Regions from separate parts of the Streptomyces sp. NBC_00096 genome, predicted to be linked through region 3. Evidence: riboswitches for the same ligand, from Rfam matches in the RefSeq annotation. Region 3 holds a riboswitch; each other region holds the start of a gene.

Region 1 (9,833 bases), 3.5 Mb from region 3:
GCGCTGTTTGTACGTCTCTTGCCTCGTGGAAGGCGGAGTCAGCTCGGGTGGAGCCGGCTCGAGGGGAGTCGGCTCGGGTGGAGTCGGCTCAGATGGCGAGCGCCTGAGCGCGGCGCTTCACCTCCGTGCCGCGATTCTCGCTCAGCGCCTGCACCGGGGTGCCCGGCAGGGTGTCATCGGCGGTGAACAGCCACTCCAGGATCTCCGTGTCGGTGAAGCGGTCGTCGCGGAGCACGGTCAGCAGGCCGACGAGCCCCTTGACGATCTTGTCCCCGTCGATGAAGGCGGCGGGCACCTGGAGGGAGCGGTTCTCGCCGCGGCGCACCGCGAGCAGCTGCCCTTCCTTGACCAGCTGGCGAACCTTGGTCACTTCGATGTCGAGCATCTCCGCGATGTCGGGGAGGTACAGCCAGGCGGGAACAAGGGCATCGATCTTTGCGTCAATCTCGGTCACGGGCACAAGCCTGCCATCTCGGACTCGCTGCCGGTACCCGAGCGGCCCCGTCCGGGGTCCGGCCCGGTCCCCGCCGGGCCCCTCCGGCCGCCGGGAGGGGCCCTCCGGGCGGTCGCCGGGGCCCGGGCGGCCGGTGGCGGGGCCTGGTGGTGGGGCCTGGTGGTGGGGCCTGGTCGTGGGGCCCGGTGGTGGGGCTCTGGGGCGCGGCGGGCGGCCCTAGGGGCCCGGCGGGCGGGCGGTGGTGGGGACCGGTGGGGACCGGGCCCGCCTCGGATCCCCGTCGGATCCCCGTCGGATCCCCGTCAGAGTCTCCGTCGGATCCCCGTCAGATCCCCGTCGCCTTCAGGGCGACGGCCGGGTCCGCGATCTTCGCCGGATCCACCTGCACGCCCGATTCGATCAGGCGCCGTCCCTGGGCCAGGTCGCGCGGGCGGCCCACCGCGAGGACCGCGGCCAGCCGGCCGTCCCGCAGCCAGCACACCGACCAGGTCTCGGCCGTCGGGTCGCCGCGCCACAGCAGCGTGTCCGAGTCCCCGTGGTGGCCCGCGTACTGCACGAAGCGGCCGAACTGCTCCGACCAGAAGTACGGGACCGGGTCGTAGACCTGCTCCCCGGAGCCCCCGGCCACGATGTCGGCCGCCACCACGCGCGGCCCCTGCAGCGCGTTGTCCCAGTGGTGCACCAGGAGCCGGGCCCCGTAGCGCCCCGAGGGGAACGAGGCGCAGTCCCCCACCGCGTGGACCCCGGGCACCGAGGTGCGCAGCCGCTCGTCCGCGACGACCGCGCCGTCCGGGCCGAGCTCCACGCCCGATCCCGCCAGCCAGTCCGTCGCCGGCCGGGCGCCGACGCCCACCACGACCGCCCCGGCCGACAGGCTCCGCCCGTCGGAGAGCAGGATCCGGCCCGCCTCCACGGCGGCCACCCGCGCGCCGGTCAGCAGGGAGGCGCCCGCCTGTTCGTACCAGCGCCCCATCGGCTCGGCGACCTCCGCCGGCAGCGCGCCCGCCAGGACCCGGTCGGCCGCCTCGACCACCGTCACCTCGCAGCCCGCCCCGCGCGCCGCCGTGGCGAACTCCGCGCCGATCCACCCCGCGCCGACGACCACCACCGCCGAGCCGGCCGCCAGCACGGGCCGCAGCCGGGCCGCGTCGTCGAGCGTGCGCAGCAGGTGCACGCCCGGGACGCCCTCCGCGCCGGGCAGGGTCAGCGGCCGGGCGCCCGTCGCCAGTACGAGTACCCCGTACGGGACCGGGCCGGCCTCGGTGTCCACCTCGCGGTCCGCGGCCCGCAGTCCGGTGACCTCGACCCCGAGCCGGAGCTCGATGCCGAGCTCCTCGAAGTCGACGTCGAAGGCCGAGTCCTCGGCCTTGCCGAGGAGCACCGCCTTGGACAGCGGGGGCCGGTCGTAGGGCTGGTGGGGTTCGGCGCCCAGCAGGGTGACGGGGCCGGTCCAGCCCTGTTCCCGGAGGGCGACCGCGGTCTGGACCCCGGCCATTCCGGCGCCGACGATGACGACGCCGCGCTGAAGATCTTCCGTCTGTTGCGTCTGCTCGCTCACGCGGCCCAGCCTAATCATCTGACGGTCCGTCAGGAATAGCAGGTGGGCACCGGCCGGTCACCGAGCGGGGACCGGGACCGGGGAGGCAGCCTTACCGGCTGTCGGCCACGGCGTTACTCTGGCCACCGTACCTATCGCGGGAGTCCGGGCGCACCGGGCTGAGAGGGAGGCTGGCCGGCCTCCGACCGTACGAACCTGATCCGGGTCATGCCGGCGAAGGGAGGGGCTGGACGCCCATGCATTCATCCAGGAAGAGCCGGAGTCCCGGCTACGACGTCCTCGTCATCGGGGGCGGCATCATCGGCCTGGCCACCGCCTGGCGCGCGGCCCGGCTCGGGCTGCGCACCGCACTGGCCGACCCGGCGCCCGGCGGCGGCGCCGCCCAGGTCGCGGCCGGCATGCTGGCCGCCGTCACCGAGCTGCACTACGGCGAGGAGACCCTGCTCGGGCTCAACGTCGCCTCCGCCGCCCGCTACCCGCGCTTCGCCGCCGAACTCGCCGAAGCCAGCGGCGGCATGGACATCGGCTACCGCGCCTGCGGCACCCTCGCCGTCGCCCTCGACGCCGACGACCGGCTCCACCTGCGCGAACTGCACGCCCTCCAGCGCCGCTGCGGCCTGGAATCGGAGTGGCTGACCGGCCGCGAGTGCCGCCGGCTGGAGCCGATGCTGGCTCCCGGGGTGCGCGGCGGCCTGCGCGTGGACGGCGACCACCAGGTCGACCCGCGCCGGCTCGCGGCCGCCCTGCTGGCCGCCTGCGAACGGGCCGGGGTCGTCCTGCACCGCGCGCGGGCGGCGCGGCTGCTGACCAACGCCGACCGGGCCCGCGGCGCCGTCCTCGACGATGCGGACGCCACGGAGCTGGGCGCCGACCAGGTGGTCCTGGCCGCGGGCTCGCTCAGCGGCCGGCTGGACGGGGTACCGCCGGAGGTCGTGGCCCCCGTACGCCCGGTGAAGGGGCAGGTGCTGCGGCTCGCCGTGCCGCCGTCGTACGCGCCGTTCCTGTCGCGGACCGTACGGGCCGTCGTACGCGGCAGCCAGGTCTACCTGGTGCCGCGCGAGAACGGCGAACTCGTCATCGGCGCCACCAGCGAGGAACTCGGCTGGGACACCACCGTCACCGCGGGCGGGGTCTACGAGCTCCTGCGCGACGCCCACGAACTGGTGCCCGGCATCACCGAACTCCCGCTGGTGGAGACCCGGGCCGGACTGCGACCCGGCTCCCCGGACAACGCCCCGCTGCTCGGCCCCACCGACCTCCCGGGGCTGCACCTGGCCACCGGGCACTACCGCAACGGGGTCCTGCTGACCCCGCTGACCGGGGACGTCATGGCGGAGCTGCTGACCACCGGCGAACTGCCGGAGATCGCCCGCCCCTTCACCCCGCGCCGTTTCGCCCTCACGCGTCAGGACTCGTACGCATGACCAACTCCGCCTCCGCATCCGGATCCGTCACCGTCTCCGTCTCCGTCAACGGCGAGCCGCGCGAGATCGCCGCCGGGACCATGCTCGCCGCCGTGGTCGCCACCCTCACCCAGGCCACCAAGGGGGTCGCGGCGGCCCTCAACGAGACCGTGGTGCCGCGCGGCCAGTGGTCCTGCACCGCCGTGGCCGACGGCGACCGCGTCGAGGTCCTCACCGCGGTCCAGGGAGGCTGAGCGGCATGGCCGACGACGTCTTCACCCTGGGCGGCCGGACCTTCTCCTCGCGCCTGATCATGGGCACGGGCGGGGCGCCGAGCCTGGACATCCTGGAACGGGCGCTGGTCGCGTCCGGTACGGAACTCACCACGGTCGCGATGCGGCGCCTCGACCCGACGGTCCAGGGATCGGTCCTCTCCGTCCTGACCGGGCTCGGGATCGCGGTACTGCCGAACACCGCGGGCTGCTTCACGGCGGGCGAGGCGGTGCTCACCGCCCGCCTGGCCCGGGAGGCCCTCGGCACGGACTGGATCAAGCTGGAGGTCGTCGCGGACGAGCGGACGCTCCTGCCGGACGGGGTCGAGCTGCTCGACGCCGCGGAGATCCTGGTCGACGAGGGGTTCACGGTCCTCCCCTACACGAACGACGACCCGGTGCTGGCACGGAAGCTGGAGGACGTCGGCTGTGCGGCGATCATGCCGCTGGGGTCTCCGATCGGCTCGGGCATGGGCATCCGCAACCCGCACAACTTCGAGCTGATCGTGGAGCGGGCCGGCGTGCCGGTCATCCTGGACGCGGGGGCCGGGACGGCCTCGGACGTGGCCCTGGCCATGGAACTGGGCTGCGCGGCGGTGATGCTGGCATCGGCGGTGACGCGGGCGCAGGCGCCGGTGCTGATGGCTGCGGCCATGCGGGACGCCGTCTCGGCGGGCCGCCTGGCACACCGCGCGGGCCGCATCCCCCAACGCCGCTTCGCGGACCCCTCCTCCCCCACGGAGGGCCGCGCCACCCTGGACCCGGAGCGGCCGGCGTTCTGAGGGGGCGGGTTCCCCGGGGGGGTACGGGCCCTCGTGGATGCGGGGCCCTCGCCCCCTCGAGCCCCACCCCGGCCCGGTGGCTGCCCACCGCCCCCTTCGGCGCCCGGGCGGGGCCGGGGGAAGGGCGGCACCCGGGCCGGCCGGAAGCGAAGGAGGGTTTGGGGTTTTCCGTCAGCCTCATCGTCCTTCCGTGGCGGGCCGGCCTGTCAAGGGCGCTCACTGCGTTCGCGTCGCTACGCGACGGCCTTCGGCCGCCCTTGACAGACCGGCCCGCCACGGAAAAACGAAGACTGGCGGAAAACCCCAAAAGAACGGGCCGGTCAGAAGGACACGGACGGGCCCATCAGGGACGTCCGACCCCGCTACGCGTAAGGGCAGGCCCCGGCCCGGGCGGCCATGCGGCCCAGTCGGAGACCACGCGCGCATCAGATCGCTACACGCTTCCCACCCGTGGCGTCCGCGGCCCGTCTGGGGCTGATGCCTCGATCCCCGATCTCACGGCGCGGTGCGGTGCGGTGCGGTGCGGAGATTGCGTCCGTTGACCGAGTGCCGCCGCGTCGTGGCGGTCATGCGAGGCTGTCCGTGCGCTCTGAGATTGAAGTCGTTGCGGTTCTCGCCCAGCAGACTGGCAACGCCTCGGGCGGCTTCGATCTGCTGCCGTGTCGAGGCCCTCTCACCCGACGGGCGTGCACGAGTGCCCAGCACGGAGAGGTGTTGAGGTGTGGGCTCGTTGTTCTCGACGTGCTGCAGGAGGGCGCTGACCGCCGTGGCGGCCAGGCGCTTCAGATGAACGAAGGGGTGGCAGAGGCGGTAGATCCCGGCGAAGACGCCGAGGGTAAGGGAATCCGGCCTGAAGTCCTGGCGAGGGTTCAGGAGAACATCGAGCGCAGAGTGCCCGGAGAGCACCATGCAAGCCTGATCGAGATCTTTCGTGTCTGGTTCGGACGTCCTCTCGGCCTCTGCCGGGGCGGGGAACGGCACGCCAAGGCCGTCAGCGAGGAGCCGCAGCACGTCCAGGCGGTTCACCGGCTGAATGCCCCGCTCGACCTGGGACAGCCAACTCGCCGTACGGCCGATGGCCGTGGCGAATTCCTCCTGGGTCATGCCCTTCTGCTTGCGCAGACCGGCCACTCGCGCGCCGCTCCTCGGAACTCACTGCTGCGCTGCCACCTTCCCGGCGGTCACGTCGAGGAACGTGACCTCGACACCGGCAAGGTACTGCTCCCGTTCGGCGAGGAAGTGCTTCGTGTGCGGCTGCGCCTCGTGGACGTCGAACGCGGTGCGATCTGCATACAGCTCGTAGAACACCCGCACCAGAGGTTCGCCCTCCGGTACGTGCACCACGTAGGCCAGCGTGCCCGGCTCAGCGCTCTTGATGCCCTCCAGGGTGGCTGCACACAGCTCGTCGAATGCCGTCGCGGCTTCCTGGTCGCGCAGCGAGAAGCGCACGACCAGGCCGAATCCCTCGCTCATACGTGCTCCTTTCGAGTCGCGGCCAGTCTCGCCGATACGCAGAAATGCTGCGAGTAACCGCGTCCGCGACATCGCTTTGGTGAGGGTGGGCTTTAGACCTGGGCTTCAGACGGCCGTCGGACGCTGAGGGATGGGGAGCGTGTAGCGATCTGATGCGCGCGTGGTCTCCGACTGGGCCGCATGGCCGCCCGGGCCGGGGCCTGCCCTTACGCGTAGCGGGGTCGGACGTCCCTGATGGGCCCGTCCGTGTCCTTCTGACCGGCCCGTTCTTTTGGGGTTTTCCGCCAGTCTTCGTTTTTCCGTGGCGGGCCGGTCTGTCAAGGGCGGCCGAAGGCCGTCGCGTAGCGACGCGAACGCAGTGAGCGCCCTTGACAGGCCGGCCCGCCACGGAAGGACGATGAGGCTGACGGAAAACCCCAAACCCTCCTTCGCTTCCGGCCGGCCCGGGTGCCGCCCTTCCCCCGGCCCCGCCCGGGCGCCGAAGGGGGCGGTGGGCAGCCACCGGGCCGGGGTGGGGCTCGAGGGGGCGAGGGCCCCGCATCCACGAGGGCCCGTACCCGCCAGGCCGCCCCGTACCCCCCGGGAACCCGCCCCCACGTCACAGCCGCGCTGCAACCCCCGGGGACCCGGGACGGGAGGGGGACGGGCACTCGTAGAATCGGCGGGTGGATACGACCCTGGATGACCCCCTCGTCGGGCAGACGCTCGACGGCCGCTACCGCGTGGACGCCCGCATCGCGGCCGGCGGCATGGCCACGGTCTACCGGGCCGTCGACACCCGCCTCGACCGCGTGCTCGCGCTGAAGGTGATGCATCCGGCGCTCGCCGCCGACGGCGCCTTCGTCGACCGGTTCATCCGCGAGGCGAAGTCCGTCGCCCGCCTCGCCCACCCCAACGTCGTGGCCGTCTTCGACCAGGGCACGCACGGCCCGTACACGTACCTCGCCATGGAGTACGTCTCCGGCTGCACCCTGCGCGACGTGCTCCGCGAGCGCGGCGCGCTCCAGCCCCGCGCGGCCCTGGACATCCTCGAACCGGTGCTCGCCGCCCTCGGCGCCGCGCACCGGGCGGGCTTCGTGCACCGCGACATGAAGCCCGAGAACGTGCTGATCGGCGACGACGGCCGGGTCAAGGTGGCCGACTTCGGGCTGGTGCGGTCCGTCGACTCCGTCACGAACACCACGGGCTCGGTGCTCGGCACCGTCTCCTACCTCGCCCCCGAGCAGATCGAGAACGGGGTCACCGACACCCGCGTGGACGTCTACGCCTGCGGCGTCGTGCTCTACGAGATGCTCACCGGCTCCAAGCCTCACACCGGCGACAACCCCGCCCAGGTGCTCTACCAGCACCTCAACGAGGACGTCCCGCCCCCGTCGGCCGCCGTTCCCGGGCTGCCCGTCGCGCTGGACGAGCTCGTCGCCCACGCCAGCGCGCGCAAGCCCGAGCTGCGTCCCCACGACGCGGCGGCCCTCCTCGGTCTGGCCCTGGAGGCCCGCGCGCAGCTCAGCGACGCCGAGCTGGACGCCGTACCGCCGCAGGCGCGCGCCGGGGAGCGGACCTCCGCGGAGGACCGCACCGGGGTGATCCCGCGTCCGGTGACCGCACACGCCTCGAACCCCGCGCCCCTCTCGCACACCTCCCGGCTCTCGGCTCCGCCGCTGCCCCCGCCCCCGTCCTCGCCCGCCCCGCGGCTGCGCCGCCCGGGCGTGCTGCTCCTGGTCGTGGGGGTCCTGCTGTTCCTGGGTCTGGGCACGGGGGTCTGGTACATCAGCTCCGGCCAGTTCACCAAGGTCCCGAACCTGCTCGGCAAGACCGAGACGGAGGCCAGGTCCCGGCTGTCCGAGGCCGGTCTCGGGGTGAAGCGGGTCGACCGGAAGTTCAGCGTGTCCTTCGACAAGGGCACGGTGATGGACACCGATCCCCCGGGCGGCAAGCGCATCCGCGGCAACGGCGCGGTGACGCTCACCATCTCGCGCGGGCCCGAGGTCGTGGCCGTGCCCGATCTGAAGGGCAAGCCGCTGGACGCGGCGAAGGCGGAGCTGACCTCGGCCGGTCTCGCGCCCGGGGCGGTCACGCAGGCCTTCAGCCAGGACGTCGCACAGGGCTCGGTGATCAGCACGGACCCGGCGGACGGCCAGAAGCGGTCCCTCGACACGGCGGTGTCGCTGGTGGTCAGCAAGGGCCGCCCGGTTCCCGTGCCGCGCGTCACCGGCCTCTCGCTGGACCAGGCCCGTTCCGCACTGGAGGGCCTCGGCCTGAAGGTGGAGGCGGCCCCGGAGGAGGTCAACTCCCCCTCCCCCGCCGGTACGGTCGCCAACCAGTCGGTAGGCGCCGGCTCCCAGGCCGCCTCGGGCGACACCGTCACGCTCACCATGTCCAAGGGGCCCCGCCAGATCCCGGTGCCGAACGTCACCGGCCAGGAGGCCGGAGCGGCCCGCAAGACCCTGGAGGGCCTGGGCTTCACGGTGAAGGTCGACAAGCCCCTCATCTCCTTCGGCAACACCATCGACGCCCAGTCGGTGCCCCCGGGCCAGAGCGCCGCCGAGGGCAGCACGATCGTCATCAGGATCAAGGGGCTGTAGCACCACGCCATGAGCAATTCGATGAGCCGCAATCCAGTGGGCGGGCACGTGCCCGTCGCGGGAGGGCTCGCCTCCGTCGGGCTGGCCTACGCACGTGAGATGGGCGCCGAGGCCGTCCAGGTCTTCGTCGCCAACCCGCGCGGCTGGGCCACCCCGGTCGGCATTCCGGCGCAGGACGAGCTGTTCCGCACGGCCTGTGCGGACGGGGGGATCCCGGCGTACGTCCACGCGCCGTACCTGATCAACTTCGGCTCGCACACCGCGGCGACGGTGGAGAAGTCCGTGGAATCGCTGCGGCACTCGCTGCGCCGGGCCCGTGCGATCGGCGCGCTGGGGGTGGTCGTGCACACCGGCTCGGCGACCGGGGGCCGACCGCGCGCGGAGGCGTACGCCCAGGTCAGGGAGCACATGCTGCCCCTGCTGGACGAGCTGACGCATGACGACGACCCCTTCCTGCTGCTGGAGTCCACGGCCGGGCAGGGTTCCTCGCTGTGCTCGCGGACCTGGGACTTCGGCCCGTACTTCGACGCGCTCGACCACCACCCGAAGCTCGGGATCTGCCTGGACACCTGCCACATCTTCGCGGCCGGGCACGACCTGGCGGCGCCGGGCGGGACCAAGCAGACGCTGGACCTGCTGGTGGACACGGTGGGCGAGGGCCGGCTCAAGCTGGTGCACGCGAACGATTCCAAGGAGGGCGTCGGCGCCCACAAGGACCGGCACGAGAACATCGGGCAGGGGCACATCGGCCGGGACGCCTTCGCGGAGCTGTTCACGCATCCGGCGATGGAGGGCGTACCGCTGATCACCGAGACGCCGGGCGGCAGGGAAGGGCACGCGGCGGACGTGGCGCTGCTGAAGGAGCTGCGCGAGTTCGGCTGACCGCCGGGGCGACCTTGACCGCCGGGACGACCCGGATCACCCGGGCACCCCGGACCACCCGGGCGACTCAGCCGCCGGCGTGGCCCTCCGTACGGCCGTCCGGGTGGCGCCGTCGGAGGCCTCCGGGGCCGCCAGGGCCGCGGGCTACAGCTCGGGGCCGTCCCCCGGCTCCTCCTGGTAGGAGTAGCGCTGCTCGCGCCAGGGGTCGCCGAGGTTGTGGTAGCCGCGCTCCTCCCAGAAGCCGCGACGGTCGGCGGTCATGTACTCGATGCCGCGGACCCACTTGGGGCCCTTCCACGCGTACAGGTGCGGGACGACCAGCCGGAGCGGGAATCCGTGTTCGGCGGTGAGCAGTTCACCGCCCTGGTGGGTGGCGAAGACGGTCCGCTCGGAGGCGAAGTCCGCGAGGCGCAGATTGGAGCTGAAG
Region 2 (9,833 bases), 1.6 Mb from region 3:
TCGTGAGCGGCCGGGCCTCGATCACCGTCGGGGAGGAGACGACGATGGTCGCGAACGGGAGCGTCGTCTACGTGCCGGCCGGGGTGCCGCACAAGTTCCACCACATCACCGAGAACCTCAAGGTGATGGTGGTCTTCTCTCCGCCGGAAGGGTGAAGGGACCGGGCGGCTGAGGGTTCGGGGCCCGCTCCCCCTAGGGGTCGGATCAGGGGACTCCGGGGGCTCACGGGCCCCCGCCGGGGGCCGTGGCCTCCTAGCATCGAGAGCAGGAAGTCACGGACTAGGAAGAAGAGGTCGAGGACATGGAAGGCATCCGAGGGATATTCGAGGGCATGCCGTGGTGGGTCAAGTGGGTCGCCGTTCCGCTGCTGGTGCTCCTCGTCTTCGGCGGTGTGATCACCAGCATCCTGGCCGCACTGATCGGCTTCGTCTTCAAGGCGTTGCTCCTCGTGGCCCTCGTCGGTGGCCTGATCTTCATCGTCAAGAAGTTCACCGGCCGCGGGTCGAAGTCCTCCGCCGGAGAGTGGTAGAACTGGCGCAACCCGGGCAAGAGCGTGATTAACCCAGCTGAGGGAACGTGAGGCGCTAAACCGCTCACAGCCCGGGAATCGGCGGATAGAGTGGCAATCTGTGCCGTTCCCTGGGCACCGAAAGCCGGTACTGCCGCCCTGACCTGCGGTTCTCTCAAACAGCCGCCGAGCACGACCCCCAGGATTCACGGCACACGCGGGGGCGGCCCCCGCAGGGCGGGCCCCCCCAAGGCTCGCCGCCACGCCTGGGGGTGAGCTTTTGTCTTCGGTTCACAACGCCGGTGTGCCGACGCTGATCGGCTCGGTGCAGCGGGCGCTGAGGCTGCTCGAAGCGGTGGGTTCACATAGTGAGGGAGCCCCGGCGAAACAACTGGCGCGCGAGGCCGGGCTCCCGCTTCCCACCGCGTACCACCTGCTCCGCACCCTGACGCACGAGGGCTATCTGCGACGGGAGAGCGGGGTCTTCGTCCTGGGGGACGCCGCGGGCCGGCTGGCCGGTGGGGGGCTTCAGCAGAAACGTCGCAGCATGATCCTCGACTCCCTCGCGCACTTCCGCGACGCGGTCGGGGCCCCCGTCTACTTCGCCGTCTACCGCGAGGGTGAAATCGAGGTCGTGGGTGTCTCGGACACTCCGGCCAATCCGGCCTGCGAGGAGTGGGCCGATTTCCGCGAGACCGGCCACGCGCACGCCATCGGGCAGTGCCTGCTCGGCCAGCTCGACGAGAAGACGCGCAGGGACTACTACGACCGTCATCCGGTCGAGTCCATCACCGCCTACACCGTGACGGATCAGCGGGCTCTGGAGCAGCGGATCGGCTCCATGGAGCGGATGCAGCCGGTGACCGAGCGGCAGGAATACGCTCTGGGAACGGTGTGCGCGGCCATCCCCATCACCGCCGGCGACACCGCCGCGACGATGGCGATTTCTCTCCCCCTGCACCAGGAAAACCGATTGCTGTATGCGGTCGATCGGCTACGGAGTGAAGTAGGCGCGCTGTTGAGCACCCTCTCGTTCTCTATCAGTATCTGAAAACTCACTCCTTGTGATCTGCAAGCGCTTCCACCACTCTTGTCAAGAGGGCCTTGGGGGATCATTCCTGGCCACTTCCACTACAGCGGGGTAGGCAATGCGCGAGTCGGTACAGGCAGAGGTCATGATGAGCTTCCTCGTTTCCGAGGAGCTCTCGTTCCGGATCCCGGTGGAACTCCGGTACGACGCTCGTGACCCCTACGCAGTCCGCCTGACCTTCCACCTTCCCGGAGATGCGCCCGTGACCTGGGCGTTCGGCCGGGAACTCCTTCTGGACGGCATCAACAAGCCGTGCGGAGACGGTGATGTCCACATCGCCCCGACCGATCCGGAGGAGCTGTCCGATGTCCACATCCGGCTGCAAGTAGGCGCAGACCGGGCTCTCTTCCGCGCGAGCGCGGCGCCGCTCGTCGCGTTCCTCGACCGTACCGACCGGATCGTTCCGCTCGGCCAGGAGCGCAACCTCGGAGACTTCGAGGAGAACCTCGACGAGGCGCTCGACAAGATCCTCGCCGAATCGCAGCAGAACGAGCAGAACGCGGGCTGAGCGAAGTCCGGCCACCGCACCGGACGTACGCACCACGGCTCAGCGTGCCGACGCGCTGAGCGCTCCACTTTGCCCCCTTCACGACCGGCCGTGCGCGCGCCCTGACCAGTCGCGCCCGCCGGTCGGCCGTTCAGCGCTTGCGCCGCCGGCCCCGGCCGCCACGGAGCGGCCCCGCGGCCGGGGTGGCCGCCGGGGAATCCGTACGGTCGGCGGAGACCACCAGCGCGGCCAGCGCCGTCGTCACGGGTACCGAGGCGACCAGTCCGATCGATCCCACGAGGGTCCGTACGATCTCCTCCGCGACCAGCTCGCTGTTGGCCACCGAACCCATGCTGCTGTTGGCGATCGAGAACAGCAGGAGGAGCGGCAGCGCGGCGCCCGCGTAGGCCAGTACCAGGGTGTTCACCACCGAGGCGATGTGGTCGCGCCCGATGCGGATGCCCGCCCGGTACAGGCCGCGCGGTCCCATCGTCGGGTCGGCCTGGTGGAGTTCCCATACCGCTGAGGTCTGAGTGACGGTCACATCGTCGAGTACGCCCAGCGATCCGATGATCACACCTGCAAGCAGCAAACCGCTCATGTCGATGTTCGGGTAGAGCCCGTGGATCAGCCCGGTGTTGTCGTCCGTGTTGCCGCTGAGGAAGGCCCAGCCGATGAACAGCGAGCCCAGCAGGCCGATCAGCAGCAGCGAGACGAGCGTGCCGAGGACCGCGACCGAGGTGCGGGCCGTCAGCCCGTGGCACATGTAGAGGGCGATCAGCATGATCGCGCTGGCCCCGACCACGGCGACGACCAGCGGATTCGACCCCTGCAGGATGGCGGGGAGGATGAAGAGGGTCAGTACGGCGAAGCTGACGGCGAGGGCGATGAGCGCGAACAGCCCGCGCATCCGCCCGACGAGGACGACCGCGAGGGCGAAGATCCCGGCCAGCAGGGCCATCGGCAGCTTGCGGTTCACGTCGATCACGGAGTACTGGAGGTCCCGGGGCGCGTCCGGCGCGTAGGCCACCACCACTTCCTGGCCGTTCGTCAACTGCCGTGGTGCGCCCGGCTGGACGATCTCGGTGAACTTGCGGCCCTTGTCGGGTCCGGTGCCGACCTCGATGGTGGCCTTCTTGCACTCGCCGGTCTGCGAGGCCACGGCCTCGCGCCCTTCGGGCGTGGAGGTGTCGCCGGTGGCCGGCACCTGCGCGGCGTTCACGGATTTGCAGTCGACCTGCTGGAGCGCGACGACCTTTCCCTGCTGGGTCTGGCGGTCGAAGCCCACCCCGGTGCGCTCGTGGGCCGGGGCGCCACCGGGCCAGAGCACCGCCATGCCGATCACGACGGCGGCGGCGAAGGGGATCAGTACCGCCGCGATCACCTTCCGCAGGTGCTTCGAGACCGGGGCGGCCGGGCCGTGGCTGTGCGAATGCCCGTGGGAGTGCCCGGGAGACTGGCCGGGCAAGTGCTCTGGCGAGTGCCCGGGGTCCGTGTGTGCGTGGCCGGTGTGACCAGCGTGATCCGTGGGTTCGGTGGGGGGCTGCGGCGAGGACGTCACCGGCCGATCATCGCAACAGATGAGGGGGCCCACTGTTCAGCACGCCACAGATGACGCTAGCGTGGGGGCTACTTTGCACAACGCGGGAGCTCGGAGCACCGGGCTGAGAGGGCGCTGATCACCGTTCGCATTCGAATATGCGTACGGGAGGAGGCTGCGTCGACCGCCGAACCTGTTACCGGGTAATGCCGGCGTAGGGAGATTAGGTCTCATGACCATTCAGGATGCACGCACGCCTGCCGTCAGCCAGGACGCCGATGGCCAGACCGAGCGCCAGCCCGGCTGGCACAAGGGGTACGTGGCAGGCTCCCGCCCCGACATCCGGGTGCCGGTTCGCCAGGTCCACCTCACCAACGGCAAGGACGTGACGCTGTACGACACGTCCGGTCCGTACACCGACCCGCAGATCGAGACCGACGTCCGCCGGGGCCTGCCGCCGCTGCGCGAGAACTGGATCATCAGCCGCGGTGACACCGAGGAGTACGCGGGCCGTCCCGCGCGCCCCGAGGACGACGGCATCAAGCACACCTCGCCGCGCGGCGGCCTCAAGAACCTCGACGCCGTCTTCCCGGGCCGTCCGCGCCAGCCCCGCCGGGGCCGTGGCGGCGCCGCCGTCACGCAGCTCGCGTACGCCCGCCGGGGCGAGATCACCCCGGAGATGGAGTACGTCGCGATCCGCGAGAACGTCTCCCCCGAGGTCGTCCGCGAGGAGATCGCCGCAGGTCGCGCGGTCATGCCGGTGAACGTGAACCACCCCGAGATCGAGCCGATGATCATCGGCAAGCGGTTCCTGGTGAAGGTCAACGCCAACATCGGCAACTCCGCCGTCACCTCCTCGATCGAGGAGGAGGTGGACAAGATGACCTGGGCGACCAAGTGGGGTGCCGACACGGTCATGGACCTCTCGACCGGCCGCAACATCCACACCACCCGCGAGTGGGTGCTGCGCAACTCCCCCGTGCCGATCGGCACCGTGCCGCTGTACCAGGCGCTGGAGAAGGTCGACGGCCGCGCCGAGGACCTGACCTGGGAGATCTACAAGGACACGGTCATCGAGCAGGCCGAGCAGGGCGTGGACTACATGACGGTCCACGCCGGCGTGCTGCTGTCGTACGTGCCGCTGACTGCGCGCCGCAAGACGGGCATCGTCTCTCGCGGTGGCTCGATCATGGCCGCCTGGTGCCTGGCGCACCACAAGGAGAACTTCCTCTACACGAACTTCGAGGAGCTCTGCGAGATCCTCGCGACGTACGACGTCACGTACTCGCTGGGCGACGGCCTGCGCCCCGGCTCCATCGCGGACGCCAACGACGCGGCGCAGTTCGCGGAGCTGAAGACGCTGGGCGAGCTGAACACGATCGCCAAGCGGTACAACGTGCAGACGATGATCGAGGGCCCCGGGCACGTCCCGATGCACAAGATCAAGGAGAACATCGACCTCCAGCAGGAGATCTGCGAGGAGGCGCCGTTCTACACGCTCGGCCCGCTGACCACGGACGTCGCGCCCGCGTACGACCACATCACCTCGGGCATCGGCGCCGCGATGATCGCCTGGTGGGGCACCGCGATGCTCTGCTACGTCACGCCCAAGGAGCACCTGGGCCTGCCGAACCGCGACGACGTGAAGACCGGCGTCATCACGTACAAGATCGCGGCCCACGCGGCGGACCTGGCCAAGGGTCACCCCGGCGCCCAGGAGTGGGACGACGCCCTGTCGGACGCGCGCTTCGAGTTCCGCTGGGAGGACCAGTTCAACCTGGCCCTCGATCCGGACACGGCCCGTGAGTTCCACGACGAGACGCTCCCGGCCGAGCCGGCCAAGACGGCGCACTTCTGCTCGATGTGCGGTCCGAAGTTCTGCTCGATGAAGATCTCCCAGGACATCCGCCGCCAGCACGGCGGTGACCTGAAGGCGGAGGAGATCGAGGCGGGCATGGCGGAGAAGTCCGCCGAGTTCGCGGCCGCGGGCAACCGCGTGTACCTGCCGCTCGCCGACTGAGGCCGAAGTGAAGGCGTGAACGGCGACTCCCCCGTCCGGGAGCGCCGTTCACGCCGCTTTCACGCCTTCCGGGCGATTTGCGATCCGGATCGGGCGGAAAAGGCGGCAGAAATCTGCAGACAGGGTGGCGTGCGGTCAAGTACTGTGCGCGATCGGCCCCATGGCCGTTTATCTCATCCTTACGCGGGGGAACACCTTGAATCTTGACTTCAGCGCCGAGCCGCTCTTCTCGTGGTACGTCCTGCTGCTGCTCGTCAGCGGCATCCTCATGGTGGCCATCGGCGCCGTCAACTTCGGCGGGCTGAGCGGGGGCTGGCGCGCGTTCAACGTCATAGCCGGTCTGGCCTTCGTGGGCTACGGCATCTACCTCGGCTTCATCTTCGAGGGAGGCTCGTACCTCATCCTCTTCAAGGCGTTCATCCTGCCGGTGGCGATGATCTTCAACTTCGTCCGCTCCCTCGTCGGGCGCTCCCGGACGCAGCCGGCGCAGGCGCCCGCTCAGCAGAACCAGGTCGGCTGACCCCGCCCCGATTTCCTGGATGCCCGAACGCCCGGCCGCTCCCGATGGAGCGGCCGGGCGTTTGCGTGGGCGTCGCAGTACACCGGTTCGCCGGCTAGACGGGCGAGTGCTCCGATGTTTCACGTGAAACAGGGACGGACGTTTCACGTGAAACATGACTCGCCGCAAAGCCGCGGTTGGCCTCGGTCTGGCGGCGGTAGGACTCGGGCAGGTCGGGCAGGGAGAGCAGCCGGTCGCAGGCGCGCAGCGAGGCCTCCATGTCCCCTACCCAGTACGCGGTGATGGAGTGCTCGAAGAGCAGCCCCCACCGGTACACCCACGGCTGGACGAAGAGCAGGTCCTCCGGGACCGGCCGGCCCAGAACCGCACCGGTGATGGCGTGGGCGGTGTGGTGGCGTCCCAGCAGGCGGAGCCTGGCGGCGAGTTCGTAACAGGCCTCCAGGCGGCCGGGCCGGGACTCCCAGGCGCGGGAGAGCGCGTCGAGGGCTGCGGGATGGTCTCCGGACTCTCCGTTCAGGATGCCGGCTTGGAGCAGGGCGTAGTAGACCTCTTCATTCCATCCGCCCATGGACGCGCGGCGCTCGTAGAGCCGGATGGCCGCGGCCGTATCGCCCATGTCGCGCATGGTCTGCGCCAGGTAGAAGACGGTGCGGGGGTTCGAAGGGTCCCGTTGCAGTTCGGTGCCGAGCAGGCGGGCGTCCCGCTCGAACTTGTCGTGCCGGGAGCCGCCGTCGGCATAGTCCTCGATCACCAGTGCGTCCAGGTTCTCCTGGATTCCCGGGCGCTGGTCGTTCTCGTCGCGTCGGTCACAGGTGAGGTACTCGTGGGTGACGCCCTCGTATCGCCAGGGGAGATCGGCGCGGACCAGGCGTTTGATCCGGTACTCGGTCGTGCCCTCATGGCGCAGCATGTACGAATCCGCGGTGAGCGGGGGCAGTGGGCCGTTGCGGCGCAGGACGAGATCGGCGTCGAGGAGCAACAGGTAGTCGGCTTTTCCGTGGGCGTGCGCGAGGTTGAGGCTGCGGTTGTGTCCGAAGTTGATCCAGGGCTCCTCGTGGAGCTCTCCGGGGATCCCGCGCAGCGCTTCGCGGATGAGGTCCTGGGTGCCGTCGGTGGAACCCGTGTCGGAGATGACCCAGGTGTCGATGAGGTCCCGTACGGAGTCGAGGCAGCGCTCGATGACGGCGGCCTCGTTCTTCACGATCATGCAGAGGAAAATGGTCGGCTTCACGGCGGCTGACCCTAGGGACGGCCTCCGGACGGGCGGGTGCGGCACGCCGGTACGCCGACCCCTGTGGCGGCGCGGCGGACAGCCAAGTGGCGGTGCGGGCTGCGCCGTTCCGCTGACTGATGGGCGCGCCGGTCCGTCTCGTGGGGCCGGGGTCTTCAGGATGGCCCGCGGAGTCCGGTCTCGTTTTCGGACTTCGAAGTTCCATTCGATCCGGTGTGTGCGAGGAGCGGTACATGAGTTCTGAGAACAAGACCCGTGCGTACTTGGGGCCGCTGCCCCGACGGGCCGGCTGGCTGACAGGAGGCACGCTAGCCTCGGTGGCCCTGGTACTGGCGGGTATGGCGTCCCCGGTGGTCGCGCTGGCCGCGGCGCCGGGTAATCCGGACCGCTGCTCGTCCGAACACCACAGACCGGACGCCCGGACCCAGAGGGCGGCGGACCTGGTCGCGCAGACGTCCCGCGACGACGACGAGTGCAGGGTGGGTCCGACCGGCCCGCGGGGTCCGCGCGGACCCAAGGGGCATACGGGCCACACGGGCGCGACGGGGCCCACCGGCCCGCGGGGCCACACCGGCCCGACGGGTCCGCGAGGTCACACCGGCCCGACGGGTGCGACCGGTGCCACCGGAGCGACGGGTGCCCAGGGCGCCAGCGGTGCCACGGGGGCGACGGGTGCGACCGGTGCCACCGGAGCGACGGGTGCTCAGGGCGCCAGCGGTGCGTGTTACGACGTGGACGCCCACCGGCCCTCGGCGGCCCGCGAGATCAAGGCGGTGCTCTCGGCCGGAGTCACCTACGCCGCCATCCGCGACCTGCAGCCCAACGTGACCCCCTGGCGCTGGTACGACCTGTCCACCAGCGTGGCCACGTACCCCGAGGACGCGTGCGCGGTATCGATCTCCGAGCAGGCCAACATCGTCAACGTCGAGGTGCTGACCACGGGCGGGGTCGTCTACGAGACCCCGTGTGCCCTCAACCCCGGCAATCCGGACGCCCTCAACTGCACCAAGGTGTGGACGGCGTCCACCCCTCAGCCCACCCCGGGTGCGAACGGTCTGGTCAGGTTCGCACACAAGGCGCTGACCAGGCAGGACCGCTACATCAAGCCCGAGGAGACCAAGTAGCGGGTGGTCACTGCGGCTCGCTCTCCGGGCCGCCGAAGTCCGGGCTGGTGAAGTCCGGGGATGTGTATCCGGGCCTGGGCCCCTCGGCCGGGGCCCCGGGGCTGGTGAAATCGGGCCGGGTGTATCCCAGGTTGGGGATGCGCCCGGTCCCCGGCTTTCGCGGGGCCGGGAGTCCGGCCCCGGCACTGGGATCGGCCAGGGCATCCCGAAGGAACGGCATGATGCCGCGCTCCAGCAGGGCGTTGCGCCAGGCCTCCCGGGCCCGTGACACCTCGTCGGGTATCGCTTCGGTCTCGTCCGCCACCACCTCGGTGGAGCTGTTGCGGACGGCCGTCACCAGCAGTCCGATCACGGCGAAGAGCAGCGCTGCGACCGTGAGCGCGCCGAAGAGCCAGCCCGCCGTCAGCATCGTGTCGGCGAAGGCCGGTTCGGGTTCGATCATCTTCAGGATGTAGCCCACCAGCAGGAAGATCAGCATGGCGGTGCCGGCCAGGACCGGCGCGAGGACCGCGACCACGGCGCTGACACCCGCGCCGCCGCCCGCACCCTGCCCGTCGCCCTCCTCCCCCGTCGTTCCGGGGGTGGACAGGATCTCGTTCTGCCGCTCCTTGCGGATCTTCACGTAGTGGTCGTACTCGGCCGCGGCCGCGGCCGTGAGCAGCGCGGTGGCCCCCATGGCCATGGTGCGCAGCTGTTCGGCGTTCAGCCGTTCGCCGATGGTGGCGAGCTCGGGCCGGTCGTTCGCTGTGCGCAGCGCCTCGTCGAGGAGCCGATCGAACTCCGGTCGGTCTTCGGTGAGCAGGTGCGGAGCGCTGGTCATGTGCATCCCCCGATGCTCCGTAGAGGCCGGTATGCCCGCGTAGAACGGGGCACCGGCACAAACGGAGGAGAGCCTGCTACGGATAGAGCGATGGTAGAGCGCCCACGCCGTACGTCGACAGGGGCTTTCCGGAAATACCCAGCTCCGGGAAGCCTCAGTCGTTCAGCGGGAGGTGCACGACGAGCAGCTTGCCCGCCATCGTCACGCCGCCGTCCATGGCGATGGCCAGGCCTTCCGCGTAGACGTGCGGACCGACCACGGCTTCCGGGCCCCGTGAATCGTCGCCGTCCTCGGTGCCCACCTCGCCCAGCAAGTACGGGATGGGGCTGTGCCCGTGCACCACGCGGCTGCCGCCGTAGGTGCCGAGGAGTTCGCGGACGGCCTCGGGGCCGCTGCCCTCGTCACGGAAGGCGAAGCGCTTGGTGAACTTGCGGAACAGGTCCCAGGTGATGTCGGCGTCGTTGCGGTTGAGCAGCTCGTGGATGGTGTCGTT
Region 3 (9,833 bases):
GTCGCGCGCACCAAGGCCGAGGACTCCAAGGTGTCGATCCGCGCCATCCGCCGCAAGGCGAAGGACGCCCTCGACAAGCTCGTCAAGGACAAGGAAGCCGGCGAGGACGAGGTGCGCCGTGCCGAGAAGGAGCTCGACGACACCACCGCGAAGTACGTCGCTCAGGTGGACGAGCTGCTCAAGCACAAGGAAGCCGAGCTCCTCGAAGTCTGATGAACGACTCTTCCTGGCAGCCGGAGCCGGTTCCGGCGGGTCCCGCATACGATGCGCAGGTGGGCCCGCACACTCGGCCCATGCCCATCGTGCCCGATGCCGCCGGCCGTGACTTCGACGACCGGGAAGCACGCGATCGGGGGGCCGCCGCTGACGGCGGCTCCCTCTTCCGCGCCGATACGCCGCCGCAGGAGCCCATGCCCAGCCCCCCGCCGACCCCGCCTTCACAGGCACCGCAGGACGCCTCGCCCCCGCCGCAGAAGAAGCGTGCGGGGCGGGATCTGCGTGCCGCAATAGGGGTGGGCGTGGGCCTCGGCGCGGTGATCTTCGCCTCGCTGTTCATCGTCAAGGCGGTCTTCGTCGGCGTCGTCGTCGTGGCGGTCGTCGTGGGCCTGTGGGAGCTCACCTCCCGGCTCCAGGAGAAGAAGGGCATCAAGGCCCCGCTGGTCCCGCTCGCGATCGGCGGCGCGGCGATGGTCATCGCCGGGTACGTCCGCGGGGCCGAGGGCACCTGGGTGGCGATGGCCCTGACGGCCCTCGCGGTCCTGGTCTGGCGGATGACGGAACCGCCCGAGGACTACCTCAAGGACGTCACGGCCGGTGTCTTCGCGGCGTTCTACGTGCCGTTCCTGGCCACGTTCGTCACGATGCTGCTCACCGCGGACGACGGTCCGCAGCGGGTGGTCACCTTCCTGGTCCTGACCGTGGTCAGCGATACCGGGGCCTACGCGGTGGGCTGGCGCTTCGGCAAGACCAAGCTCGCCCCGCGCATCAGCCCCGGGAAGACCCGTGAGGGGCTCTTCGGGGCGGTGGCCTTCGCGATGGGCGCCGGCGCGCTGTGCATGGAGTTCCTGATCGACGGGGGCGTCTGGTGGCAGGGCCTGGTGCTCGGCTTCGCCGTCGCGGTCAGCGCCACCCTCGGTGACCTCGGGGAGTCCATGATCAAGCGCGACCTCGGGATCAAGGACATGGGCACCCTGCTGCCGGGCCACGGCGGCATCATGGACCGGCTGGACTCGCTGCTTCCGACGGCCCCGGTGGTCTGGCTGCTGCTCGCCGCGTTCGTCGGCACCGGCTGACACGGCCGGGCGCAGCCGCCGGCCGGCCGGCTTCTCATCGGGACGGTCCCGTCCGGGTGGGCGGCGTACGACGAAAGGCCCCGGTCCGGCCGGGGCGGTTACTCTTGAAGGGCGCGCTGCTTCTGCGGCGCGCCTTTCGTCTTACAAGGAGTACCTGCCATGGCCCGCCCTGTTCCGGGAGAGCTCACTTTCGTCGCCCCCCGTGGAGCGAAGAAGCCGCCCCGGCACCTCGCCGACCTCACCCCCGAGGAGCGCCGGGAGGCCGTCGCCGCGATCGGTGAGAAGCCGTTCCGGGCCAAGCAGCTCTCGCAGCACTACTTCGCCCGGTACGCGCACGACCCGGCCGAGTGGACCGACATCCCGGCAGGCTCCCGCGAGAAGCTCCGCGACGAGCTGCTGCCTGACCTGATGAACGTCATCCGCCACATCTCGTGCGACGACGACACCACCCGCAAGACCCTGTGGAAGCTGCACGACGGCACGCTCGTCGAGTCCGTGCTGATGCGCTACCCCGACCGGGTCACGATGTGCATCTCCTCACAGGCCGGCTGCGGCATGAACTGCCCGTTCTGCGCCACCGGCCAGGCGGGTCTCGACCGCAACCTGTCCACCGCCGAGATCGTGCACCAGATCGTCGACGGCATGCGCGCCCTGCGCGACGGCGAGGTCCCGGGCGGGCCGGCCCGGCTCTCGAACATCGTCTTCATGGGCATGGGCGAGCCGCTCGCCAACTACAACCGCGTCGTCGGCGCCATCCGCCGCCTCACCGACCCGGAGCCCGACGGCCTGGGCCTGTCCCAGCGCGGGATCACCGTCTCCACCGTCGGCCTGGTCCCGGCCATGCTGCGCTTCGCCGACGAGGGCTTCAAGTGCCGTCTCGCGGTCTCGCTGCACGCGCCGGACGACGAGCTGCGCGACACCCTGGTCCCCGTGAACACCCGCTGGAACGTCCGCGAGGTGCTCGGCGCGGCCTGGGAGTACGCGGAGAAGTCGGGCCGCCGCATCTCCATCGAGTACGCCCTGATCCGCGACATCAACGACCAGGCCTGGCGCGGTGACCTGCTCGGCAAGCTGCTCAAGGGCAAGCGCGTACACGTCAACCTGATCCCGCTGAACCCGACGCCGGGCTCGAAGTGGACCGCTTCGCGGCCCGAGGACGAGAAGGCGTTCGTGGACGCCATCGCCCGCCACGGCGTGCCGGTGACCGTACGCGACACCCGTGGTCAGGAGATCGACGGCGCGTGCGGCCAGCTCGCCGCCTCGGAGCGCTGATTTTCGCCAGTTGAGGTTCACAATCGGCCACGGGGTACCCTGTGGCCGAACCAATTTCATATTTCCGACAGGGGAGCGCCACAGCGCTGAGAGTGCGGTATCCGTCACCGCAGACCCTCTGAACCTCGCCCCGGTCATTCGGGGTAGGAAGTTCGGTCACCACTCAAGCTGTTGCGCCCTGCCCGGCGTCCGCTCCGCAGAGCGCCGGGCGGGGCCGCGTCTTCTCCTGGACATCCCAGGAGGAATGCACCAATGAGCACCACCAAGAAGCTGGCGGGCGTCGCGCTCGCGGCCGCACTCGGCGTCACCACGCTCAGTGCTTGCGGCGGCGGCGACGCCAAGGACAAGTCCGCGGGCGCGAGCGACGCCCCGAAGTCCAAGACGATCACCCTCGTCTCGCACGACTCCTTCAACGTGACCGACGCGGTCCTCAAGGAGTTCGAGCAGCAGAGCGGCTACACCGTCAAGGTCCTGAAGTCGGGCGACGCGGGCGCGGCGCTGAACCAGGAGATCCTCACCAAGGGCTCCCCGCGCGGCGACGTCTTCTTCGGCGTGGACAACACGCTCCTCTCCCGTGCCCTCGACAACGGCATCTTCACGCCGTACGAGGCCAAGGGGCTGGCCGACGTGAAGCCCGAGTTCGTCCTCGACAAGGAGCACCGGGTCACCCCGGTCGACTCCGGCGACATCTGCGTCAACTACGACAAGGCCTACTTCGCCGACAAGAAGATCGCCCCGCCGCAGACGCTGGACGACCTGATCAAGCCGGAGTACAAGAACCTGCTGGTCACCGAGAACGCCGCGACCTCCTCGCCCGGCCTCGGCTTCCTCCTCGCCTCCGTCGGCAAGTACGGCGACGACGGCTGGAAGGACTACTGGAGCAAGCTCAAGGCCAACGGCGTCGAGGTCGTCGACGGCTGGGAGCAGGCCTACAACGAGCGCTTCTCCGGCTCGGCGGGCGGCAAGAAGGCCAAGGGCGACCGCCCGCTGGTCGTCTCCTACGCCTCCAGCCCGCCGGTCGAGGTGCTCTACGGCGAGCCGCAGCCGGCCGAGGCCCCGACGGGCGTCGCGACCGGTACCTGCTTCCGCCAGACCGAGTTCGCGGGTCTGCTCAAGGGCGCGAAGAACGAGGAGGGCGGCAAGGCGCTCCTGGACTTCCTGATCTCCAAGAAGTTCCAGGAGGACATGCCGCTCCAGATGTTCGTGAACCCCGTGACCAAGGACGCGAAGCTGCCGGAGCTGTTCACCAAGCACGGCGTGGTGATCGAGAAGCCGGAGACGGTCGCCCCGGAGGCCATCGCCAAGAACCGTGACCAGTGGGTCAAGGCGTGGTCGACGCTCGTCGTCAAGTAGCACCGGTGGGCAAGGTTTCGAAGGAGCGCGGGCGGGCCACGGTGGTCAGGCTCGGTCTGATGGCCGTACCGCTCGCCTTCTTCGGGCTGTTCTTCGCCTACCCCGTCGCCGCGATCGTCGGGCGCGGGCTCAAGACCGACACCGGCTGGCAGTTCGGCCGGATCGGCGAGGTACTGGCCCGGCCCGACATCCGCGAGGTGCTCTGGTTCACCACCTGGCAGGCGCTCGCGTCGACGGCGCTCACGCTCCTGATCGCACTCCCCGGCGCGTACGTCTTCGCGCGCTTCGAGTTCCCCGGCAAACAGCTGCTGCGGGCGCTCGTGACGGTGCCGTTCGTGCTGCCGACCGTCGTGGTCGGCACCGCCTTCCTGGCACTCGTAGGGCGCGGCGGTCTGCTGGACGAGGTGTGGGGGATCCGCCTCGACACGACCGTCTGGGCGATCCTGCTCGCGCACGTCTTCTTCAACTACGCCGTCGTCATCCGCACGGTCGGCGGGCTGTGGGCGCAGCTGGACCCGCGCCAGGAGGAGGCCGCCCGGGTGCTGGGCGCCGGGCGGTTCGCCGCCTGGCGGCGGGTGACGCTGCCCGCGCTGGTCCCGGCGGTGGCCGCCGCCTCGCTGATGGTGTTCCTGTTCACCTTCTCCTCCTTCGGCGTCGTGCAGATCCTGGGCGGGCCCGCGTACTCCACCCTGGAGGTGGAGGTCTACCGGCAGACCGCCCAGCTCCTGGACCTGCCGACGGCCGCCGTGCTGACGATGGTGCAGTTCGTGGCGATCGGCGCGATCCTCGGCGTGCACTCCTGGACCGTGCGCAAGCGGGAGGCGGCGCTGCGGCTCGTGGACCCGGCCCGCACCGCGCACCGGCCGCGCGGCTGGGCCCAGCGGAGCCTGCTCGGCGGGGTGCTGCTGACGGTGGCGCTGCTGATCGCGCTCCCGCTCGGCGTGCTCGTGGAACGCTCCCTGGACGCCCCCGGCGGATACGGGTTCGGCTTCTACCGGGCGTTGCAGGAGGTGGGCGCCGGCGGCGGAACGTTCCTGGTGCCGCCGCTGGAGGCCATCTGGAACTCCCTGCAGTACGCGCTCGCCGCCACCGCCATCGCGCTGCTCGTCGGCGGGCTCGCGGCCGCGGCGCTGACCCGCCGGGAGGGCCGCTTCGTGCGGGGCTTCGACGCGCTGCTGATGCTCCCGCTGGGGGTGTCGGCCGTGACCGTCGGCTTCGGCTTCCTCATCACCCTCGACGAGCCGCCGCTGGACCTGCGGACCTCGTGGATCCTGGTGCCGCTGGCGCAGGCCCTGGTGGGCGTGCCCTTCGTCGTACGGACCATGCTGCCCGTACTGCGCGCGGTGGACGGCCGGCTGCGGGAGGCCGCCGCCGTGCTCGGCGCCTCGCCGCTGCGGGCCTGGCGGGAGGTGGACCTGCCGATGGTGCGGCGGGCCCTGATGATCGCGGCCGGGTTCGCCTTCGCCGTGTCCCTGGGGGAGTTCGGGGCGACCGTCTTCATCGCGCGGCCGGACCATCCGACGCTGCCGGTCGCGGTGGCGCGGCTGCTGGGCCGGGCCGGAGAGATGAACTACGGGCAGGCGATGGCCCTGAGCACGATCCTGATGCTGGTCTGCGCGGTGTCCCTGCTGGCGCTGGAGCGGCTGCGACCCGACAAGACCTCCGGAGAGTTCTGATGACACTGCTTCAGCTGGAAGGGGTGTCGGTCCGCTTCGGTGAGCGGGCGGACGCGTGCGCCCTGGACCGGGTGGACCTCGCGGTCGCCGAGCACGAGATCGTCTGCGTGCTCGGGCCGAGCGGGAGCGGGAAGTCCACCCTGCTCCGGGTCGTGGCCGGACTCCAGGGCGTCTCGGCCGGGCGGGTGCTGCTGGGCGGCGCCGACCAGGCCGCGGTGCCCGTGCACCGGCGGGGCGTGGGCCTGATGTTCCAGGACCACCAGCTGTTCCCGCACCGGGACGTGGGCGGGAACGTCGCGTTCGGACTGCGGATGCGGGGCGGCGGGCGCGGCTCGAAGCAGGCCTACGAGGCCCGGGTCGCGGAGCTCCTGGAGCTGGTCGGGCTTCCCGGGGCGCGGCGCCGGGCGGTGGCCTCGCTGTCCGGCGGCGAGCAGCAGCGGGTCGCGCTGGCGCGGGCGCTGGCGCCGTCACCGAGGCTGCTGATGCTCGACGAGCCGCTCGGGCAGCTGGACCGCGGGCTGCGCGAGCGGCTCGTCGTGGAGCTGCGGGGGCTGTTCTCGGGCCTGGGCACGACGGTGCTGGCCGTCACGCACGACCAGGGCGAGGCGTTCGCACTCGCCGACCGGGTGGTGGTGATGCGGGACGGGCGGATCGCCCAGGCCGGGTCCCCGCTGGAGGTGTGGGAGCGTCCGGCGTCGGAGTTCGTGGCGCGGTTCCTGGGCTTCGAGAACGTGGCGACGGCGGTGGTCGCGGGCGGCGCGGCCGTGACCCCGTGGGGGAAGGTCGCGGTGCCGGACGGGTCCCCGGAGGGGGAGCGGAAGGTGCTGATCCGGCCGGCCGGGGTCGTGCTGTCTCCCGAGGGGCTGGGCTGCGAGGTGGTGTCGCGGACCTTCCGCGGGACGCACGTCGCGCTGCGGCTGCGGCCGGAGGCGGGGCCGGTGCTGGAGGCCGAGTGCGGGCTGGCCGGGGCCCCTTCGGTGGGGGACCGGGTCGCGGTGGGTTTCGCCCCGGCCGAGGTGGTCGTCCTGCCGGGGGAGTAGGGCCGGCCGCTGCGCGGGACGCCGGGGCTCGCTCGGCCCCGGGCCCCGCGCCTCAGACGCCGGCGGGGCTGAGCTCCGCGGGTTCCGCGGCGCCGTCGTGGTTGCCGAACCAGGCGACCGCGACCGCGCCGGTCACCGCCAGGACGAAGCCGAGGACCGCCAGCCAGGCCATGCCCGGGCGGGAGGCGTCGCCGAGCCAGAGCACGCCGATCGCGCCGGGGAGGACGGTTTCACCGACCACCAGGGCGGCGGTGGCACCGTTCACGGAGCCGATCTGGAGCGCCACGGTGTGGAGGTACATGCCGCCGACCCCCGCCAGGACGATGGCGTAGAGGGCCGGGTCGGACAGGAGCGCCGGGAAGGAGAACGGCTCCACGCCGTTCAGGATGCGGACCCCGACGCCCAGCGCGCCGAACGCCAGACCCGACAGCAGGCCCGCCAGGATCGCGGCCCGGTCGCCGAGGAACCGTACCGCCACCGTGCCCCCCGCAATGATCAGTACGGTCACCGCCAGGAGCCACCAGTGCGTGGCGGCCGGGGCGTGGTGGCCGCCTTCGTGGCCCGCCGCCGTCGCCAGCAGGACCAGAGCGGTGCAGACGACCCCGATCGAGGTCCATTCCCTGCGGGTCAGCCGGATCCCCAGCATCTTCACGCTCAGCACGGCCGTGATCACCAGGTTGGCGCTGATGACCGTCTGGGAGAGGAAGAGGGGCAGGAGGCGGGCGGCCAGGGCGCCGAGGCCGAAGCCCACGAAGTCCAGGATCGTGCCGACGATGAACTCCCAGGTCATCGCGGCCTTCGCGGTGGAGGAGAGGTTCGGGCCGCCGTGCTGCGTGACCCCCGAGTCGGCGGGCGACGTACGGGCCGCCCGCCGGGAGCCGACGGCTTGCAGGACGGATCCCGTGCCGTAGCAGATGGACGCCGCGACAGCGGTCAGCAGGCCTATGAGCACCCGGGGGCTCCGTTCACGTCTGGCAGGTTTTGCGTTGTGCGTACCTCTTGCAGACGTGCAAAAGGGACGGGAAGTTGCCTGGCCGGGCCATTTTTCGGCTGTATGGGCGGTACGGGCTGTACAGCCCGTACGGACGGCCCGGCTATTTCATCGAGGCGAGGACCGCCGGGACCTCGTCCACCGAGTCGACCAGCGCGATCCGCGATTCCATCGCCCGGCCGCGGGCCAGGGCCTGCAGCAGCGGCCAGGCGGGCAGCCGCTCGGTCCAGTGGGCGCGGTTGACCAGGATCATCGGGGTCGGCTCGCCCCGGGACTCGTAGTGGTTGGGCGTCGCGTTGTCGAAGATCTCCTGGACCGTGCCCGCCGCGCCCGGCAGGAACACCACGCCCGCGTTGGACCGGGCGAGCAGCCCGTCCTCCCGGGTGGCGTTCGCGAAGTACTTCGCGATGTGGCCGGCGAAGGCGTTCGGCGGCTCGTGTCCGTAGAACCAGGTCGGGATGCCCACGGAGTCGCCGCCCGCGACGGCCGGCCAGCGCTCGCGCACGGCGAAGGCCGCCCGCGCCCAATCGGTGACCGACGGCGTGAAGGACGGGGACCCGGCCAGGATCCGAAGGGCTTCGGGCAGGGCCTCGTCGGGTGCCGGGGCGAGGTACGCGCCCAGGTTGGCGGCCTCCATCGCGCCGGGGCCGCCGCCGGTGGCCACGGTCAGCCCGGAGCGGGTCAGGGTCCGGCCGAGCTCGGCCGCGCCCCGGTAGGCGTCACCGCCGCGGGCCATGGCGTGGCCGCCCATCACGCCGACCACGCGGGCGCCGACGAGGTGTTCGTCGAGGGCGTCGGAGATGGCGTCGTCGTGGATGGAGCGGAGCATCGAGGAGTAGATGTCCCCGTCGGCCTTGGTCTCCTGGAACCAGGCGTACGACTCGGCGTCCGGGGTGGCCTCGTAACCGGCGGCCAGGCCCGCGAACAGCTCCTCGGCCGTGTAGAGCAGGCCGCGGTAGGGGTTGAAGGGCAGGTCGGGGACGGGCGGGAAGACCAGGGCGCCGTCCGCGCGGACCTTGACCGAGGCGTCCGGCTCCATCGCGCAGCCCAGGAACACGGCCGTCGAGGTGTCGGCGGACAGCAGGGCGAAGGTCCGCTCCAGGAGGTTGACCGACTGGATCCGGTAACCGCTGAGCGAGCCGCGGGCCACGACCCGGTCGAATTCGGCGAGCGTCTCGATCTCGATCTCTGCGTTGACCATTCGGCCCACCCTAAGGGCTGCCTGCCTCAGCGGGTCAATGCCAGTGACGTCAGCTGTGACACACCCCAGCTGAGCGGCAGGCACACGGCCAGCAGTGCGCCGGCCCGTACGGTCGCGGCCGTACGCAGGACCTTGGCCGGGGCGCCGATGCCGGTCAGCGTCTCGCGGGTGGCGGCCCGGTCCTGGTGGACCTCGACCGCGGATGTGACCAGGGTCGCTGCCGTGCACAGCACCACCAGCGCGGCGGCGGGCGCGGTGAGCGGGCCGAGCGGGACCTGGAGGCCGCCGTGATCGCGCAGGGCCGCGGCGCTGAGGGCGCCCGCGCCGACCGCGCACAGGACGCCGAGGGGCGCGCCGAGCCGCGGGGCCTCCTCCTGGAGGGCCCGCCCGGCCAGCAGCCGGAGCGCGCCCGGGCGTACGGCCTGGACCAGCGTTCCGCAGGCGTAGGCCAGGCCCGGACCGGCGAGGGCGAGCCCGACGGCGGTCAGCGTCCAGCCGACGGGCAGGCCCGCTCCGCCGGGTCCGGCGTAGGCCAGGGAGGCGAGTCCGCACGCGGTGAGGGCGATGCCCCAGGGCAGTACGGTCTGCGGCGCGGGCCGGGAGTGGGGGCGCAGGGCGAGGGCGGTGGCCACGGACGCGGCCAGCGGGAGCAGGGCCAGCAGGGTGAGGGCGGCCGCCACGGGCAGCGGCTGCTCGGTGTGGAGCAGCTCCGCCCCGGCCCCGTCGAAGGGCAGCCCGGACACGTCCCCGCGCAGGTGGAGGAAGACGGCCAGGGCCACGGCGCTGCCCAGGGCGCAGGCGACGGCGGTGGAGATCGTGGCGACCAGAGTGAGCCGTACGGGTCCCAGCCCGGCGGCGTCCAGCCCCTCGCGGGGCCGCGTCGCCGGGTCGCTGCGGGCCACGGCGACGGCGAACTGGACGGTGACGGCGAGGGGGACCAGGGCCCACACCAGCTGAGGGAACGATCCGGCGGACCGGGCCGTCGCCTGCGCGAGTACGTACAGCAGC

The links. A riboswitch is a leader RNA that binds a small molecule or an ion and turns the genes downstream of it on or off. The one in region 3 is predicted to bind thiamine pyrophosphate.
Region 1: it holds a riboswitch for thiamine pyrophosphate, as region 3 does, so the genes downstream of both, thiO (glycine oxidase ThiO) here and OG904_RS06690 (thiamine ABC transporter substrate binding subunit) in region 3, are expected to answer to the same signal.
Region 2: it holds a riboswitch for thiamine pyrophosphate, as region 3 does, so the genes downstream of both, thiC (phosphomethylpyrimidine synthase ThiC) here and OG904_RS06690 (thiamine ABC transporter substrate binding subunit) in region 3, are expected to answer to the same signal.

The regions. Positions count from the first base shown of each region.
Region 1 is NZ_CP108221.1:5,161,930-5,171,762, reverse strand. Features, by position in the region: gene OG904_RS22805 (Rv2175c family DNA-binding protein) at 89-454, opposite strand; gene OG904_RS22800 (NAD(P)/FAD-dependent oxidoreductase) at 780-2,012, opposite strand; TPP riboswitch at 2,139-2,251, shown strand; gene thiO (glycine oxidase ThiO) at 2,249-3,436, shown strand; gene thiS (sulfur carrier protein ThiS) at 3,433-3,669, shown strand; gene OG904_RS22785 (thiazole synthase) at 3,675-4,469, shown strand; gene OG904_RS22780 (helix-turn-helix domain-containing protein) at 4,965-5,600, opposite strand; gene OG904_RS22775 (putative quinol monooxygenase) at 5,622-5,942, opposite strand; gene pknB (Stk1 family PASTA domain-containing Ser/Thr kinase) at 6,608-8,524, shown strand; gene OG904_RS22765 (deoxyribonuclease IV) at 8,534-9,406, shown strand; gene OG904_RS22760 (sulfite oxidase-like oxidoreductase) at 9,551-9,833, opposite strand, start outside.
Region 2 is NZ_CP108221.1:3,268,402-3,278,234, reverse strand. Features, by position in the region: gene OG904_RS14280 (cupin domain-containing protein) at 1-155, shown strand, start outside; gene OG904_RS14275 (DUF5326 family protein) at 302-529, shown strand; gene OG904_RS14270 (IclR family transcriptional regulator) at 822-1,559, shown strand; gene OG904_RS14265 (SsgA family sporulation/cell division regulator) at 1,657-2,106, shown strand; gene OG904_RS14260 (YibE/F family protein) at 2,237-3,553, opposite strand; TPP riboswitch at 3,719-3,863, shown strand; gene thiC (phosphomethylpyrimidine synthase ThiC) at 3,858-5,645, shown strand; gene OG904_RS14250 (hypothetical protein) at 5,842-6,165, shown strand; gene OG904_RS14245 (glycosyltransferase) at 6,260-7,396, opposite strand; gene OG904_RS14240 (collagen-like protein) at 7,630-8,520, shown strand; gene OG904_RS14235 (hypothetical protein) at 8,528-9,346, opposite strand; gene OG904_RS14230 (metallophosphoesterase) at 9,495-9,833, opposite strand, start outside.
Region 3 is NZ_CP108221.1:1,626,688-1,636,520, reverse strand. Features, by position in the region: gene frr (ribosome recycling factor) at 1-213, shown strand, start outside; gene OG904_RS06700 (phosphatidate cytidylyltransferase) at 213-1,292, shown strand; gene rlmN (23S rRNA (adenine(2503)-C(2))-methyltransferase RlmN) at 1,452-2,564, shown strand; TPP riboswitch at 2,624-2,732, shown strand; gene OG904_RS06690 (thiamine ABC transporter substrate binding subunit) at 2,817-3,917, shown strand; gene OG904_RS06685 (ABC transporter permease) at 3,977-5,593, shown strand; gene OG904_RS06680 (ABC transporter ATP-binding protein) at 5,593-6,633, shown strand; gene OG904_RS06675 (hypothetical protein) at 6,686-7,585, opposite strand; gene OG904_RS06670 (LOG family protein) at 7,728-8,825, opposite strand; gene OG904_RS06665 (hypothetical protein) at 8,852-9,833, opposite strand, start outside.